Regions from separate parts of the Streptosporangium roseum DSM 43021 genome, predicted to be linked through region 2. Evidence: riboswitches for the same ligand, from Rfam matches in the RefSeq annotation. Region 2 holds a riboswitch; the other holds the start of a gene.

Region 1 (7,948 bases), 2.6 Mb from region 2:
CTCGCCGAGCACGTCACCACCGTGCACGCCGAGCCCGGCGAGAGCTGGCAGGACAGCGCGAGGGCGTGGTGCCGGGCGAGCCGGGCCGCGCTGCGGGAGCATCCCGGCGTGCTGGCGCTGGCCCTCACCAAGCCGCCCAAGGGGCGGGCGGCGATCGCCGTACGGGAGCAGACCGACCAGCTGGCCGACGCGGGGCTGGCCGATGCGGCGCGCGCCGTGCGCGCGATGCGGGCCTACGTCTTCGGGGCGGTGGCGGTGGAGGTGCAGCAGTCCGGCTGGGCCGAGCCGGCGGGCGACGACGACGAGCCGTGGCGGCCTCCGTCGCGGGGCGGCGGCAGCGCGGCGGCAGACGACGACTTCGAGCTCGGCCTGAGCGCGCTCCTGGCGGGCCTGGATGGGGCCTGAACAGCCCCGGAGCGATGTCAGGAAGTCGTAACCGATCATTTACCGGACCTGCGGCGTGTCGCACTTGGCCTGTTATCAGTCCATGAGGCATGCTGTGTTATAGGTCACACCCCCGAAAATCCCCAAAGGACTCACCCTTTCCACGCTGCAAACAGTCCTAACGGGCTATGTCGCCGGGTGCGGCCAGATCCCACACTTGTGCGTGCGGTCAGATCGCACGTTCAAGGATGCGATCCGACCACAGGTTTGATCTGCTTGATGTGCGGGCCTCACCCAGCCCGAGGCGCGCATGGCCATATAGTCCATCCAGATGCTCGTCCCCCCGTCACAGGTGGGAACGGAGTCCCATCGGGACGGTTGCCCGCCGGTGTCCGATGTCGATTCCAGCGAGCCGACAAGAGAGATCCGGAGGCACGCCGATGTGCCCGCACCAGCCGTCCTGTCCGTCCGCCGAGGCGCTGGACCGCGAAGCCGCCCGTACGATGGCAGCCCACCCCGAACAGGGATGGAGCCTGCTCTGCAACGGTGTGGTGCTGTTCGAGGACACCGGCGAGCTCCTGCCCGACGGTGCCGTCATCGAGCCGCACCGGCCGCTGGCCGGCGTCGCCTGACCATCACGCCGAGCCAGGCCGCATCCTCACCTCAAGCCACTCGGCGACGACCTCGCCCACGCGGGCGGGGTCTTTCTTGAGATCGTGCCCCTCGCCCGGCAGCACCACCAGGCGCGCGGCGTCCGCCGCCCCGGGCACGCCGAACGGGTCGCGATCCCCGTTCACCACGAGCACGTCCACACCCGCCGCGCGCAACTCCCCGGCGCGGGACCGTTCGGGCCTGCCCGGCGGGTGGAGCGGGAAGGCCAGCGCGACGACCGCCTCGGCCCCCACTCCGAGGGCCGTACGGCAGGCGACCCGGGCGCCGTTGCTCCGCCCGCCCTGCGCGAGCGGCAGCCCCGGATAACGCCCCCGGAGCTCGGCGACCAGCGCCGTCCACGCCTCGTCCTGCTTCACCGCCGAGCCCGGAGCCCGGGCGCCCCGCAGCCGGAACGGCTGGAGCACGCGCGCGACCACCCCGCCGACGCCCGCCGTGGCGTCCCGTACGGCCAGCAGGTCCGGGGCGTCCACTCCCCCGGCCGAACCGTGGGTGATCACCAGCAGGAAACGCGGGTCGGCGACCTCGTCGACCTCCGCCACGGCCGGGCCGTGCGGGGTCATGATCTCCAGATGGGGCGCCGTGCTCCGGGTGGACACAGATCTCGTCCTAACGGCTGATGCCAGGGACCGCGCGGGGGCGGAGAATCGGGACGTGCAGGATCATCAAGATATCCGACAGGACATGCGCGCCACCATCGAGGCCCGGCGCGACCTCGGTCCGGAGTACGAGAGCGCGCTGGTGGAGTCGTTCGTGGAACGCCTCGACGCGACCATCGCCGCCCGCGTGCGGACCGAGATGCACCTCGCCGGAGGCCCGCCGCCCTACCCCGGCCCCCACGAGCAGGGGCGGCGCCAGCGCAGGAGCGGCAACTCCTCCGTCCCGATCGCGCTGGGCTCGATGGGCATCGGCATCCCGCTGACCGCCATCGCCGCGGGCGAGGCGGGCACCGCGGGACTACTGCTGGCGTGGGGCGGCATCGTCGCGATCAACTTCGCCCACGCGATCAGCCGCTGGCGCGGCCGCGACTGACCGCGGCCGGGGATCAGGCACCACGGTTCAACCGGAGGCGGACATCCTCCGCGAGCTCCCCGTCGGCGCTGTCCAGACCGTAGCGCCACACCTGCTCGGCGTCCTCGTCCCGGCCCCTCAGGGGGAGGGTGCGGGCCAGCAGCTCGATGGCCAGCGCGGCGGTCTCCGCGTCGCCGCCCTCCTCGATCGCCCCGGCGAACTCCGCGCACGCCATCTCCAGGTGCGCGATGCCGAGCAGGACCCGCAGCCTGGGCGCATCTGCCACCTCCGGCACCGAGAGCGCCGCCAGTAAGGCCTCCGCGGCCTCACCCGCCTCGCCCTCCTCCAGCAGGAGCTCGGCCAGCAGCTGCGCCGCGCGGGAGGCGACCTCCGGGTCGGCGGTGGCCAGGGCGGCCCGCAGGGCCTCCTCTGCCTCCTGCTGCCCCGCCGCGAGCCTGGCCAGGGCCATGTGCGCCAGCGGGACGTAGGCGGGATTACCCGCCCCGAGAGCGGCCTGCCAGGCGGCTCGGGCCTGGTCGAGCAGATCCTCCTGCTCGAAGCTCCGGGCGAGCAGGCAGGCGGCCTGCGCGGCGAACTCCGGATGCCCGGTCGCCAGCGCGGTCCGGGCGGCCGTCCGGGCGCCCGGCGCGTCCCCGCGCTCCTGGAGCACCACCGCCAGCCCCACCGCCGCCTGTGCCCGGTCGGGCTCCGCGGGGTCGGCGGCCAGTTCCGCGAAGATCTTTGCCGCGCCGTCCAGATCGCCGCTCTCGGCCAGTTTCCGCGCGGTGTCCAAGGGGTGCGTGTCCACCTCTGGCATGCAGGGTCCTCCCGGGTAAAGGAATGCCCCGAGCCTAACGACTCGGGGCCACGCCCGTCCCCCGCGCGGGGGCGGAAAATACGGGCCCGCGCCGGGAGACGCGGGCCTCAGCGGGCGGGGATCAGTCCTCGTAGGCCTCCAGCGGCGGGCAGGAGCACACCAGGTTGCGGTCGCCGTAGGCCTGGTCGATGCGGCGGACCGGCGACCAGTATTTGCCCTCGCGCACCGACGGCAGCGGGTAGGCCGCCTCGGTGCGGGTGTAGGGGTGGGCCCACTCGTCGGCGACCAGGCAGTCGGCCGTGTGCGGGGCGTTGCGCAGCGGGTTGTCCACCCTGTCGTAGGCCCCGGAGGCGACCTTCCCGATCTCGCCCCGGATCGCGATCATCGCGTCGCAGAAGCGGTCGAGCTCGGCCAGGTCCTCGCTCTCGGTCGGCTCGATCATCAGCGTGCCGGCCACCGGGAAGGACATGGTCGGCGCGTGGAAGCCGTAGTCGACGAGGCGCTTGGCCACGTCGTCCACGGTCACGCCGGTCTCCTTGGTGATCTGGCGCAGGTCGACGATGCACTCGTGGGCGACCAGGCCGCCACGGCCGGTGTAGAGGACCGGGTAGTGCGGGGCCAGCCGGCGTGCCAGGTAGTTGGCCGACAGGATGGCCTGCTCGGTGGCCGCAGTGAGGCCTTCGGTGCCCATCATCCGGATGTAGGCCCAGGAGATGGGCAGGATGCCCGCCGAGCCGTACGGCGCCGCCGAGACCGGGCCGACCGCCGAGCCCTCGCGCAGCGGGTGGCCGGGCAGGTAGTCGGCGAGGTGCGCGCGGACCGCGACGGGGCCGACGCCCGGGCCGCCGCCGCCGTGCGGGATGCAGAAGGTCTTGTGCAGGTTCAGGTGGGACACGTCCGCCCCGAACTCGCCCGGCTTGGCCAGGCCGACCAGCGCGTTGAGGTTGGCGCCGTCGACGTAGACCTGGCCGCCGGCCTCGTGCACCCGCTCGCAGATCTGGGTGATGGTCTCCTCGTAGACGCCGTGCGTGGAGGGGTAGGTCACCATGATCGCGGCGAGCTGGCCGCGGTGCTTGTCGATCTTGGCGTTGAGGTCGTCGAGGTCCACGTTGCCCTCGTCGTCGCAGGCGACCACGGCGACGCGCATGCCCGCCATGACGGCGCTGGCGGCGTTGGTGCCGTGCGCGGAGGACGGGATCAGGCAGACGTCGCGGCCGGACTCACCGCGCGCCTTGTGGTAGGCGCGGATCGCCAGGAGGCCGGCGAACTCGCCCTGGGAGCCCGCGTTGGGCTGGATCGACACGGCGTCGTAGCCGGTGACCTCGGCCAGCCAGCCCTCCAGCTCCTTGATCAGCTCAAGGTAGCCCGCGGCCTGCTCCTCCGGGGCGTAGGGGTGCAGCCCGGCGAACTCCGGCCAGGTGATCGGCTCCATCTCGGTGGTCGCGTTGAGCTTCATGGTGCAGGAGCCCAGCGGGATCATCGACCGGTCGAGCGCGATGTCCTTGTCCTGGAGCCTGCGCAGGTAGCGCAGCATGGACGTCTCGGACCGGTGGCTGTGGAAGACCGGGTGGGTCAGGTAGTCGCTGACACGCGCCAGGGCGGCGGGCAGCGCGTCGTGCGCGGCGGCGTCCAGGTCGGTCAGGACCGCGCCGCTGACCTCGAAGGCGGCCAGGACCTGCTCCAGGTGGAGGAGCTCGGTCTTCTCGTCGCAGGTGACGCCCACGTGGTCGGCGTCGACCAGGCGCAGGTTGACCCCGTTGTCGCGGGCCGCGGCGACGACCTCGGCCGCGCGGCCGGGCACGCGGGCGAGCACGGTGTCGAAGAAGGTGTCGTGCACGACCTCGACGCCGCCGTGGCGCAGCCCCTCGGCGAGCACGACGGCGTGCCGGTGGATGCGCCGGCCGATCCGGCGCAGGCCCTCGGGCCCGTGGTAGACGGCGTACATGCCGGCGATCACCGCGAGGAGGACCTGCGCGGTGCAGATGTTGCTGGTCGCCTTCTCCCGGCGGATGTGCTGCTCACGGGTCTGCAGCGCGAGCCGGTATGCGGGACGCAGGTCGGCGTCCTGGGAGACGCCCACCAGCCGGCCCGGCATCTGCCGCTGCAGGCCGTCCCGGACGGCCATGTAGGCCGCGTGCGGGCCGCCGAAGCCCAGCGGGACGCCGAAGCGCTGGGAGGAGCCGATCGCGATGTCGGCGCCGAACTCGCCGGGCGCGGCGAGCAGGGTGAGGGCCAGCAGGTCGGCGGCGGCGACCACCTGGGCGCCGCGCGCGTGGGCGGCGTCGGCGATGGAGCGGAAGTCCCTGACCCGCCCGCTGGCGCCGGGATACTGCACGAGCACGCCGAAGCACTCGGGGAGCTCGGCGGTGAAGTCGCTCTCGACCAGCTCGATGCCGAGCGGCTCGGCCCTGGTGCGCAGCACGGCCTTGGTCTGCGGCAGCGCGTCTGCGTCCACCACGAACACGTCCGACTTGGCACGGCCGGCGCGGCGGGCCAGGGTCATCGCCTCGGCGGCGGCGGTGGCCTCGTCCAGCAGGGAGGCGCCGGCGACGTCGAGCGCGGTCAGGTCGGAGACGACCGTCTGGAAGTTGATCAGGGCCTCCAGCCGGCCCTGGGAGATCTCCGGCTGGTAGGGCGTGTAGGCGGTGTACCAGCCCGGGTTCTCCAGGAGGTTGCGCCGGATGACGCCCGGGGTGATCGTGTCGTGGTAGCCCAGGCCGATCATCGAGGTGAGCACGCTGTTGCGCGCGGCCAGGGCGCGCAGCTCGGCGAGTGCCTCGGTCTCGCTCGCCGCCGGGGGCAGGCGGAGGCGGTCCTTGGCCCGGATCGCCTCCGGCACGGTCACCGCGACCAGGTCGGCGGTGGAGGCGAATCCGACCGCCTCCAGCATGCGGGTCTGGTCGGCGTCCGCGGGCCCGATATGGCGGGTGGCGAACGGCGGAGAGATGAGCTCGCTGAGCGGTGACAGGTCGGTCATGGGAAGCCTCCCGAGGTGGTGGAGACCGGCGCTGGGCGCGGGCGTATGCCGGATCTCCCCCTCTGTCACCTCGACCTGAGAGCTTCACCCCCCCTTGCCGGGGAGGCTTTCACCGTCGGTGAGACGCGCCTGGCGGACGCACCTGCTTTCCAGAGTCGCCTCGTCCGTGCGGTACCGGGTGCCTGAGAGATTCCGGGGAGGTTGCTCCTTCGGCGCCCCGATCATGTCGGGGTCTCTCCCGCACAGGGTCAGCAGCGAGACTAACTTTACCCCGTACGCCGAGCTCTGCGGCGGCGGGCCAGCTCATCGGCGTGATGATCGTCTAAAGGGCCCTGGCCGGACTCCGCGCGCTCGCCGGGAAGATCCGCGAGGGAGCCCTCCACCTCCTGCCACACCCGGCCCAGCGCGATACCGAAGACGCCCTGACCGCCCTGGAGAAGGTCGATGACCTCGTCGGGCGAGGTGCACTCGTAGACGCTGACCCCGTCGCTCATCAGTGTGATCTGGGCGAGGTCGTTGACACCTCGGTCACGCAGGTGCTGTACGGCGATGCGGATCTGCTGGAGGGAGACGCCGGTGTCGAGCAGTCGTTTGACGACCTTGAGCACCAGGATGTCGCGGAAGCCGTACAGTCTCTGGGAACCCGAGCCGTGGGCGGCCCGCACGGTGGGCTCGACCAGGCCGGTGCGCGCCCAGTAGTCCAGCTGCCGATAGGTGATATCGGCGGCCGCGCACGCGGTGGGCCCTCGATATCCGATGTCGGCGGGCGCTTTCACCGGCTGCCCGTCGAAAAGCAGACCCTCTTCACCCGCGCGCTGACGTGCCGACTGGCGCCGTTCCGGGTCATCCTGATCGGCGTTTCTACCCTCGCCGCTGCTGACCGCCACGCGGACCTCCGGCTTTCTCTCATCCCACGGCCTGATCTGGGGGTTTGCGCACGGCCGTGGGTTTCACTTGCACCGTAGGACTGGGGCCAAGCTCAGTCAACGACCCCACTCGGCGCGTCGTGAAGCGTAAATGCACCGAAATTCCTACCCCGCGCGACCGAAGTCCTCGGGCGTGATTGTGTCAAGGAACTCCCTGAACTTCTCCACCTCGTCCTCCTGGTCGTCAGGGATGATCACCCCGGCCTCCCGGACCACGTCCTCACTGGCGAAGATACGTGCGCCGGTGCGAAGTGCCAAGGCGATCGAGTCAGAGGGACGGGCACTCACCTCGACCCCGTTGGAGAACACGAGGTCGGCGAAGAAGATCCCGTCACGGAGGGCCACGATGTTCACCGTGCTCAGCCGGACGCCGAGCGCGTCGAGCACGTCACGGAACAGGTCGTGAGTGAGCGGCCGCGGCGGCGGCTCCTCGGCCTGGGCCATGGCGATCGCCGTCGCCTCCGTCATGCCGATCCAGATCGGCAGGTAACGCTCCCCATGTGCCTCCTTCAGCAGAACAATTGGCTGGTTGGAGGGCATCTCAACCCGAACGCCCACGACCTCCATCTGCAACACGGGCTGCTCCGTCTTCGCTGGATTCCGACCGGTTTGTTCAACGTAACACTCGTGGGGGTACGAGTGCCTGGTCAGGTTGTCACCGGCCCAGCACCCCACGCACGCCGGAACGCAGCAGAGAGGCGTGCAATTCCAGCAGGAGGCCGGAAATCTCCCTGGCCGTCTCGTCGGCCCGGTCGATGGCGCCGGGGCCGCGACGGCGCAGCAGCGGGGCGATGGCCTGCTCCACGAGGCCGGCCTCGCGCTCGGCGGCGGCCTTGACCGCACGCAGGTGGCGGGCGTGCAGCCCGAAGGCGGCGAGGGCCCCGACACTGCGGGCCACGGCCAGGGCCTCGGCGTCGTAGTAGCGGGCCACCGCGGCCAGCAGGCCGTAGTCCTCCAGCTCGGCGAGGGTCTCCTCGTTGAGCTCGGCGGCGGCGAGCAGCTCCTCACGGGTGAGGCGGACCTCGGGGGGCGCGTCGTCGGGGACGGCGCGCGGGCGCGCGACCGGCCGCTCCTCGCGGTCGGCCGCCTCAAGCTGATCCTTGATCACACGCAGCGGCAGGTAGCGGTCACGCTGCTCGCTGAGGATGTAGCGGAGCCGCTCGA
Region 2 (7,948 bases):
CGTCCACGACCGCCTGGTTGACCTCGACGATCTCACCGCCCACGGGGGCGAAGATGTCGCTCACCGACTTGGTCGACTCGACCTCGCCGACGGCGTCACCTGCGCTGACCGCCGTCCCGACCTCGGGGACCTGCACGTAGACCACGTCACCCAGCGCCTCGGCGGCGTAGGCGGTGATGCCCACGGTGAGGGTCAGGCCGTCATCGATGCCCGAGATCCACTCGTGCTCCTTGGTGTAGTGCAGGTCATCGGGAATGCTGCTCATTTTTTCCTCCTGTAGAAAGGCAGTTCGACAACATCGACCGGTTCGCGACTGCCCCGGATGTCCACCGCCAGGCCGGTGGACAGGTCGCCGTCCACGTAGGCCATGGCGATGGGCCTGCCCAGGGACTGGGAGGGCGCTCCGCTGGTGACCTCGCCGACGACGGCGCCGTCCGCGGAGACCACCGGATAGCCGTGCCGGGGCACCCGGCGGCCTGTCGCGACCAGTCCGACCAGGCGACGGCTCGGCGGGACGTCCTTGAGCGGCTCCAGGGCGGCCCGGCCGACGAAGTCACCCGGCTTGTCAAACCTCACCACACGGCCGAGCCCCGCGTCGAACGGAGTCAGGTCGGCCGACAGCTCGTTTCCGTACAGCGGCATGCCCGCTTCCAGGCGGAGGGTGTCGCGCGCCGACAGCCCGGCCGGGAGCAGCCCGTACGGCTCGCCCGCCTCGGTGAGCGCGGCCCAGAGCGGCTCGGCGTCGTCCGCCGCGACGAACAGCTCGAAGCCGTCCTCGCCGGTGTATCCGGTGCGGGCGACGAGGGCCTCGCGGCCGGCCACCGTGGCGGGCAGGCCGGCGTAGTACTTGAGCCCGTCGAGGTCGGCGTCGGTCAGCTCGCCCAGGATGGCGCGGGAGTGCGGGCCCTGGACCGCGACCAGCGCGTACTGCTCGGAGCGGTCCTCCACGGCGGCGTCGAAGGCCTTGGCGCGCTCGGTGAGCTCGGCGGCGACCCGCGGGTAGTTGGAGGCGTTGGCGACGACCATGAACTCCTCGTCCGCCAGGCGGTAGACGATCAGGTCGTCCAGCACGCCGCCGGAGGGGTCGACGATCATCGTGTAGCGGGCGCGGCCCGGCTCAAGGGCGGAGAGGTGGCCGACCAGCGCGTAGTCGAGGGCCTCGCCGGCCTGCGGGCCGGTCACGAAGATCTCGCCCATGTGGGACAGGTCGAACAGGCCCGCCGCCTGGCGGACCGCGTTGTGCTCGGTGGACTCGCTGCCGTAGCGCAGCGGCATCAGCCAGCCCGCGAAGTCGGTCAGCGTCGCGCCGAGGGTCTCGTGGACACCGCGCAGCGGCGTGGATCGGGACATGTTCGCACCTCAGGCAGGGGTCAGATGAGAGCATCCTCCCCCTCTGTCATCGATGCCTGAGAGCTTCGCCCGGTTTTTGCCGGACTTTCACCTTCGGCGAGGCCGTCAGGCCTGCTTTCCAGAGGTCACCTACCCGTACGGTCCTTTGCCTTGAGAGGTTCGCGGGGAGGGCTTGCTCCTTCAGGGGTCCTGGTCTGGATGTCAGGACGCTCTCCCGCACGGGATTCATCGGTGTCGTAGCCAGCCTAACCGTCCGCACCGGCCGAGCGAAATCCCCCGGACGGCGTGTTCTCGCCGTTGGGAGCGGTTCGGAGGGGTTCCGGGCGTCCCGGCGTGCTTCGGGGTGGTCCGGAGACGGCTGAAGAGGCGGTCCTGAGGCGGCCGTACAGGTCCTGAGGCGGCCGTACAGGTCGTACAGGTCCGAAGGCGGTCGTACAGGTCCGAAGGCGGTCGTACAGGTCTGGAGGCGGCCGTACAGGTCAGGAACGGGTCTGCCGTACGAGTTCTTCGAACAGCAGGCTCTCGTCGTCGGCCTCGGGATGCCACTGGACGGCGACGGCGAACGGGTGGTCCTCCAGCTCCACCGCCTCGACCGTGCCGTCGTCGGCGTGGGCGGTCGCGGTCAGGCCCGCGCCCAGCCGGTCGGCGGCCTGGTGGTGGTAGTGGGCCACGTCCGCGGTCTCGACGCCGAGGATCTTGGCGAGCCGGCTGCCGGGCACCGGCCGTACCGGCATCCGGCCGAAGCCGCCGGGGGCCGGGGCGTGCCCGCTGTGGCCGACCACGTCGGGCAGGTGCTGCCGGAGGGTGCCGCCGAGGGCGACGTTCAGGACCTGCAGGCCCCGGCAGACCCCCAGGAACGGGATGCCCCGCTCCAGGGCCGCCCGCACCAGCCCGAACTCGGCGTCGTCGCGGAAACCCCGGACGTTGCCGGTCCGCTCGTGCGGGGCCGCGCCGTACCGGGCCGGATCGACGTCGCCGCCACCGGCCAGGATCAGCCCGTCCAGCCGTCCCGCCAGCGCGGCCGGGTCGCCCGCCGGAGGCAGGATCACCGGCTGCCCGCCCGCACGGACCACGTGGTCGACGTAGTCGTACGGCAGGAGCGCGGTGGTCATCTCCCAGACGGTGAACTTCGCGGGCTCGACGTAGCAGGTGATGCCGATGACGGGACGGGACATGATCTCTTTCTTGCCGGGTGCCGGGTGCCGGGACGCGGGGGCCGTGCCCGCCTCCCGGCACGGTCACCGAGGAACTCCCGGCACGTTATCGAGGAGAAGGTATGGGGTGGGCAAACCCGGGCGCCGTCCACGGTGGCGGCCGGGGGTGCGCCCGGACGCCGCCGTCCTGTCCGGGGACGATCACAGGGGGGTGACGTAGGCGCTCGAGATGCCGCCGTCCACCAGGAACTCCGACCCGGTGACGAAGCTCGCGTCGTCGGAGGCCAGGAACGCCACCGCGGCGGCGATCTCGGAGGCCTCGGCGAACCGGCCGACCGGGATGTGCACCAGGCGGCGCTGCGCCCGCTCGGGGTCCTTGGCGAACAGCTCCTGCAGCAGCGGAGTGTTGACCGGTCCCGGGCAGAGCGCGTTGACCCGGATGCCCTCGCGGGCGAACTGCACGCCGAGTTCGCGGGACATGGCCAGCACCCCGCCCTTGGACGCGGTGTAGGAGATCTGGCTGGTGGCCGAGCCCATCACGGCCACGAAGGACGCGGTGTTGATGATCGACCCCTTGCCCTGGCGCCGCATGTAGGGGATGGCGTGCTTGCAGCACAGGTAGACCGAGGTGAGGTTGACCTCCTGCACCCTGCGCCAGGCGTCGATGCCGGTCTCCAGGATCGAGTCGTCCTCCGGCGGCGAGATGCCCGCGTTGTTGAAGGCGATGTCCACGCTGCCGTAGGTGTCGAACGCCGTCTGGTACATCCGGACGACGTCGGCCTCGACGGTGACGTCGGCCTTGACGAACAGGCCGCCCACCTCGGCCGCGGCCGCCGACCCGCTCGCCTCGTCCAGGTCCACGCACACGACGCGGGCCCCCTCCTCGGCGAACCGGCGGGCGGTGGCCAGGCCGATCCCGCTCCCCGCGCCGGTGATGACGGCGACCCGGTCCTGCAAACGCTGCATGGCTGTCAATCCTCCGAAATGAAGACGTTCTTGGTCTCGGTGAACGCGGACAGGGCGTCGGGGCCCAGTTCGCGGCCGAGCCCGGACTGCTTGAAGCCGCCGAACGGCGTCCAGTAGCGGACGCTCGAATGGGAGTTCACGCTGAGGTTGCCCGCCTCGACCGCCCGCGCCACCCGCAGCGCGCGGCCGACGTCCCTGGTCCAGATGGACCCGCTGAGGCCGTACCTCGTGTCGTTGGCGATCCGTACGGCGTCGGCCTCGTCGTCGAACGGGACCACCGACACCACCGGTCCGAAGATCTCCTCGGTGAACGCCGGGTCGTCGAGGCGGCCGGGGGTCAGGACCGTCGGCGGGAACCAGAAGCCCGGACCCGGCGGGCACGGCCCCTGCAGGTGGACCGGCCCGGTGACGAAGGAGGCGACCCGGTCCCGGTGCTCGGCGCTGATCAGCGGGCCCATCTCGGTGCCCTCCTCGCGCGGGTCGCCGACCCTGACCTTCAGCACCGCCCGCGCGAGCCGTTCCAGGAAGTCGTCGTAGACCGTGCGCTCCACCAGGATGCGGGAGCGCGCGCAGCAGTCCTGGCCCGCGTTGTCGAAGACCGCGTACGGGGCGGTCGCCGCGGCTCTCTCCAGGTCGGCGTCGGCGAAGACCACGTTGGCGCTCTTGCCGCCCAGCTCCAGCGTGATCCGCTTGACCTGCGCGGCGCACTTGGCGGCGATCTCCTTGCCGACCGCGGTCGAGCCGGTGAACACGATCTTCGCCACGTCGGGGTGGTCGACCAGCCGGGCCCCCGCCACCTCCCCGGCCCCGGGCAGGACCTGGAGCACCCCCTCGGGGAGGCCGGCCGCGAGGGCCAGCTCCGCCAGCCGCAGGGCGGTCAGCGGCGTCCACTCGGCGGGCTTGACGATCACCGTGTTCCCCGCGGCCAGCGCGGGGGCCACCCCCCAGGTCATGATGACCATCGGGAAGTTCCACGGAACGATGACGCCGACGACGCCCAGCGGCTCCTGGAAGGTGACGTCCAGCCCGCCGGCCACCGGGATCTGCCTGCCGTGGTTGCGTTCGGGCGCCCCGGCGTAGAAGTTCAGCACGTCGCGGACGTTGCCCGCCTCCCAGCGGGCGTTGCCGACCGTGTGCCCGGAGTTGGCGATCTCCAGCTGGGCCAGCTCCTCGGCGTGCTCCTCCACCAGGGAGGCGAAGGCGCGCAGCAGCCGGGCACGGTCACCCGGGCCGATGTTCCGCCAGGTGGCGAAGGCGCGCCTGGCGCGTTCCACCGCCCGGTCCACCTCGGCGGCGTCCACGGACCCGACCTCGGCGAGCACCTCTTCGGTCGCCGGATTGATGATCTTCATGCTCACATCCGTTCGAATCCCCGGAACAGCTCCCAGTCGGTGACCGCCGCGTCGAAGGCGGTCAGCTCGACCCGGGCGTTGTTCGCGTAGTGCGCCACGACGTCCTCGCCGAAGGCGTTACGGGCCGTCTCGGAGCCCTCCCACAGCTCCAGCGCGTCGCGGAGCGTGTGCGGCACGGTCTCCGCGCCCGATGTGTAGGCGTTCCCGGTGAGCGGCTCCTCAAGCGGCAGCTCGTTCTCGATGCCGTACAGCCCGGCCGCGACCAGCGCCGAGACCGCCAGGTAGGGGTTGACGTCGCCGCCGGGCACGCGGTTCTCGATCCGCAGCGACGGCCCGTGGCCGACCAGCCGCAGCGCGCAGGTGCGGTTGTCCACGCCCCACTTGACCGCGGTGGGGGCGAAGCTGCCCGGCACGTACCGCTTGTAGGAGTTGATGTTGGGGGCGTAGAGCAGGGTCAGCTCGCGCATGCGGGCGAGCTGGCCGGCGATGAAGTGCTCGCCGACCTTCGACAGCCCGTACGGCCCGGCGCCGGCCATGACCGGCTCCCCGGCTCCGTCGCGGAGGGAGACGTGGATGTGGCAGGAGTTGCCCTCGCGCTGGTTCGGCTTGGCCATGAAGGTGATCGACATGCCCTCCTGGGAGGCGATCTCCTTGGCGCCGTTCTTGTACACGGCGTGGTTGTCGCAGCTGGTGAGGGCGTCCGAGAAGCGGAAGGCGATCTCGTGCTGGCCGAGGTTGCACTCGCCCTTGGCCGACTCGACGTACATCCCGGCGCCCTCCATGCCGAGCCGGATCCTGCGCAGCAGCGGCTCGATCCTGGAGGTGCCGAGGATGGAGTAGTCGACGTTGTAGAGGTTGGCCGGGGTCAGGTCCCGGTACGCGCGCCGCCAGGCCTCCTCGTAGGTGTCGTTGTAGACCACGAACTCCAGCTCGGTCCCGACGAAGGCGCCCCAGCCCCGCCCGTCCAGCCTGCCGAGCTGCCGGCGCAGGATCTGCCTGGGCGAGGCGGCCACGTCCGAGCCGTCCTCCCACCCCAGGTCGGCCATCACCAGGGCGGTGCCCTCCTGCCACGGCACCCGGCGCAGGGTGGACAGGTCGGGCCGCATCACGAAGTCGCCGTATCCCCGCTCCCACGACGACATCGCGTAGCCGTCCACGGTGTTCATGTCGACGTCCACCGCGAGCAGGTAGTTGCACCCCTCGGAGGCGTGGTGCACCACCTCCTCCAGGAAATAGCGCGCGGACAGCCGTTTCCCCTGCAGGCGGCCCTGCATGTCGACGATCGTCAGCAGCACGGTGTCGATCCGTCCCGCCCCCACCTCGTCGCGAAGCTCGCTGACGTCCACGCCGCCCTCCTCGCCGGAGTCTTATTGGGCTAGTGTCAGACCATTGAGTTCCATGTGAGGATCCGTTGTCAAGGGTGGAGGTGAGATTGGACGAGTCGCCGCGACTGACGACCGTGCTTCGGCCGGTGCGTGCGGGGAACGCGTTCGAGGAGACCGTGGAACGCCTGCTCCAGGCGATCAAACTCGGGGTGGTGACCGAGAAGCTGCCGCCGGAGCGGGAGCTGGCGGTGCAGCTCGGGATCAGCAGGGTCACCCTGCGCGAGGCCATCCGCGCGCTGCAGGAGGCGGGCTACCTCACCGTGCGGCGCGGCAGGTACGGCGGCGCCTTCGTCACCTACGCCCCGCCCCGCCCCGGCCAGGGAGACCTGCGCAGGGCCGTGGCCGACATGGGCGACGACGACCTGGCCGACGCGCTCACCTTCCGGATGGCCGTGGAGTGCGGCGCCGCCCAGGTGCTGGCCACCGCGGAGCTGAGCGGGGCGCGGCGCGACGCGCTGCGGCAGCGCCTGCGCGAGGTCAACTCGGCCGGGCCCGACGACTACCGCCGCCTCGACACGGCCTTCCACCTGGCCATCGCCGAGCTGACCGGCTCCCCGCTGCTCGCCGCGACCTGCGCCGACGCCAGACTCCGGGTCACCGACCTGCTCAACGCGATCCCCGTCCTTCAGCGCAACATCGAGCACGCCGCCGCCCAGCACGAGGCGATCGTCACGGCCATCCTGGCCGGGGACCCCGAGGCCGCGCGGCGGGCGGTCGCCGAACATCTTGAGGGGACAGCAGCCTTGCTGCGAGGGTTTCTCGCATAATCTGGTGGACCAGTGGGAGATCTGTTACGGCAAAGAATCGTGGACACAGGGCGGCTGCCGCTGTTCTGTTTCTTCGTCGCGCTGATCGGCGCCTTCGTGTTCACCCGGATCAACGTCCGGCTCATCCGGGCCAAGATCGGCTGGTTCCGCAACGTCAATGTCGGTGAGATGCACATCCACCACGTGGTGTTCGGCGTGGTGCTGACCATGCTCGGCGGGGTGTCGGGGCTGATCGTGTCGGGCATCTCGCAGACCTGGTACGCGGTGACGGCGGCCGTCTTCGGCATCGGCGCCGCCCTGATCCTGGACGAGTTCGCGCTGATCCTGCACCTGCACGACGTCTACTGGGAGGCGGAGGGCCGCACGTCGGTCGACGCGGTGTTCATCGCGATCGCGATCACCGGCCTGCTCCTGCTCGGCCTGCGCCCGCTCGGCTGGGAACGCTCCGACGGCACGCCGCAGGGGACGTGGCTCACTGCCGGGGTCATCGTGCTCAACCTCGCGCTCGCGGTGGTCACCCTGCTCAAGGGGAAGATCTGGACCGGCCTGGCGGGTCTGTTCATCCCGATCCTGCTGATCCCCGGCGCCCTGCGGCTGGCCCGCCCGGGATCGCCCTGGGCCCACTGGTTCATGGCGCCTGGCGCCCGGCGGCCCCGGCCCCGCCAGATGGCCAGGGCCGAGCGCCGCGAGGAGCGCTGGCGCCGCCCGGTGATCCGCGCCAAGATCGCCTTCCAGGAGTTCGTCTCCGGACGCCACGACCTGCCCTCCACCCGGCGCAGGATCCGGCGGTGAGCGGACGGGCATACTGGGAGGCGTGAGTGCCCTTCCATCCCGCTGGGACGGTGTCGAGCGACGGGTCCCCGACTCCCTGGCGGACCTGCGCGGCCCGGCCACGGGAGTGGTCGCCCTGCCGGTCCACCTCGGCTGGTCGGGGCTCACCGAGTTCGACCTGCTGAATCCGCTGCTGCGGATGA

The links. A riboswitch is a leader RNA that binds a small molecule or an ion and turns the genes downstream of it on or off. The one in region 2 is predicted to bind glycine.
Region 1: it holds a riboswitch for glycine, as region 2 does, so the genes downstream of both, gcvP (aminomethyl-transferring glycine dehydrogenase) here and gcvT (glycine cleavage system aminomethyltransferase GcvT) in region 2, are expected to answer to the same signal.

What each region holds. Positions count from the first base shown of each region.
Region 1 covers NC_013595.1:4,459,572-4,467,519, reverse strand. The annotation lists gene SROS_RS19475 (TetR/AcrR family transcriptional regulator C-terminal domain-containing protein) at 1-405, shown strand, start outside; gene SROS_RS19470 (DUF5999 family protein) at 825-1,016, shown strand; gene SROS_RS19465 (alpha/beta hydrolase family protein) at 1,020-1,616, opposite strand; gene SROS_RS19460 (hypothetical protein) at 1,738-2,085, shown strand; gene SROS_RS19455 (YfgM family protein) at 2,099-2,881, opposite strand; gene gcvP (aminomethyl-transferring glycine dehydrogenase) at 3,003-5,858, opposite strand; glycine riboswitch at 6,018-6,109, opposite strand; gene SROS_RS19445 (MerR family transcriptional regulator) at 6,125-6,745, opposite strand; gene SROS_RS19440 (bifunctional nuclease family protein) at 6,890-7,360, opposite strand; gene ftsR (transcriptional regulator FtsR) at 7,440-7,948, opposite strand, start outside.
Region 2 covers NC_013595.1:1,872,858-1,880,805, forward strand. The annotation lists gene gcvH (glycine cleavage system protein GcvH) at 1-265, opposite strand, end outside; gene gcvT (glycine cleavage system aminomethyltransferase GcvT) at 262-1,350, opposite strand; glycine riboswitch at 1,384-1,478, opposite strand; glycine riboswitch at 1,479-1,577, opposite strand; gene SROS_RS08465 (gamma-glutamyl-gamma-aminobutyrate hydrolase family protein) at 1,830-2,525, opposite strand; gene SROS_RS08470 (3-oxoacyl-ACP reductase) at 2,706-3,470, opposite strand; gene SROS_RS08475 (aldehyde dehydrogenase family protein) at 3,476-4,822, opposite strand; gene SROS_RS08480 (glutamine synthetase family protein) at 4,825-6,168, opposite strand; gene SROS_RS08485 (FadR/GntR family transcriptional regulator) at 6,294-6,974, shown strand; gene SROS_RS08490 (hypothetical protein) at 7,014-7,766, shown strand; gene SROS_RS08495 (hypothetical protein) at 7,789-7,948, shown strand, end outside.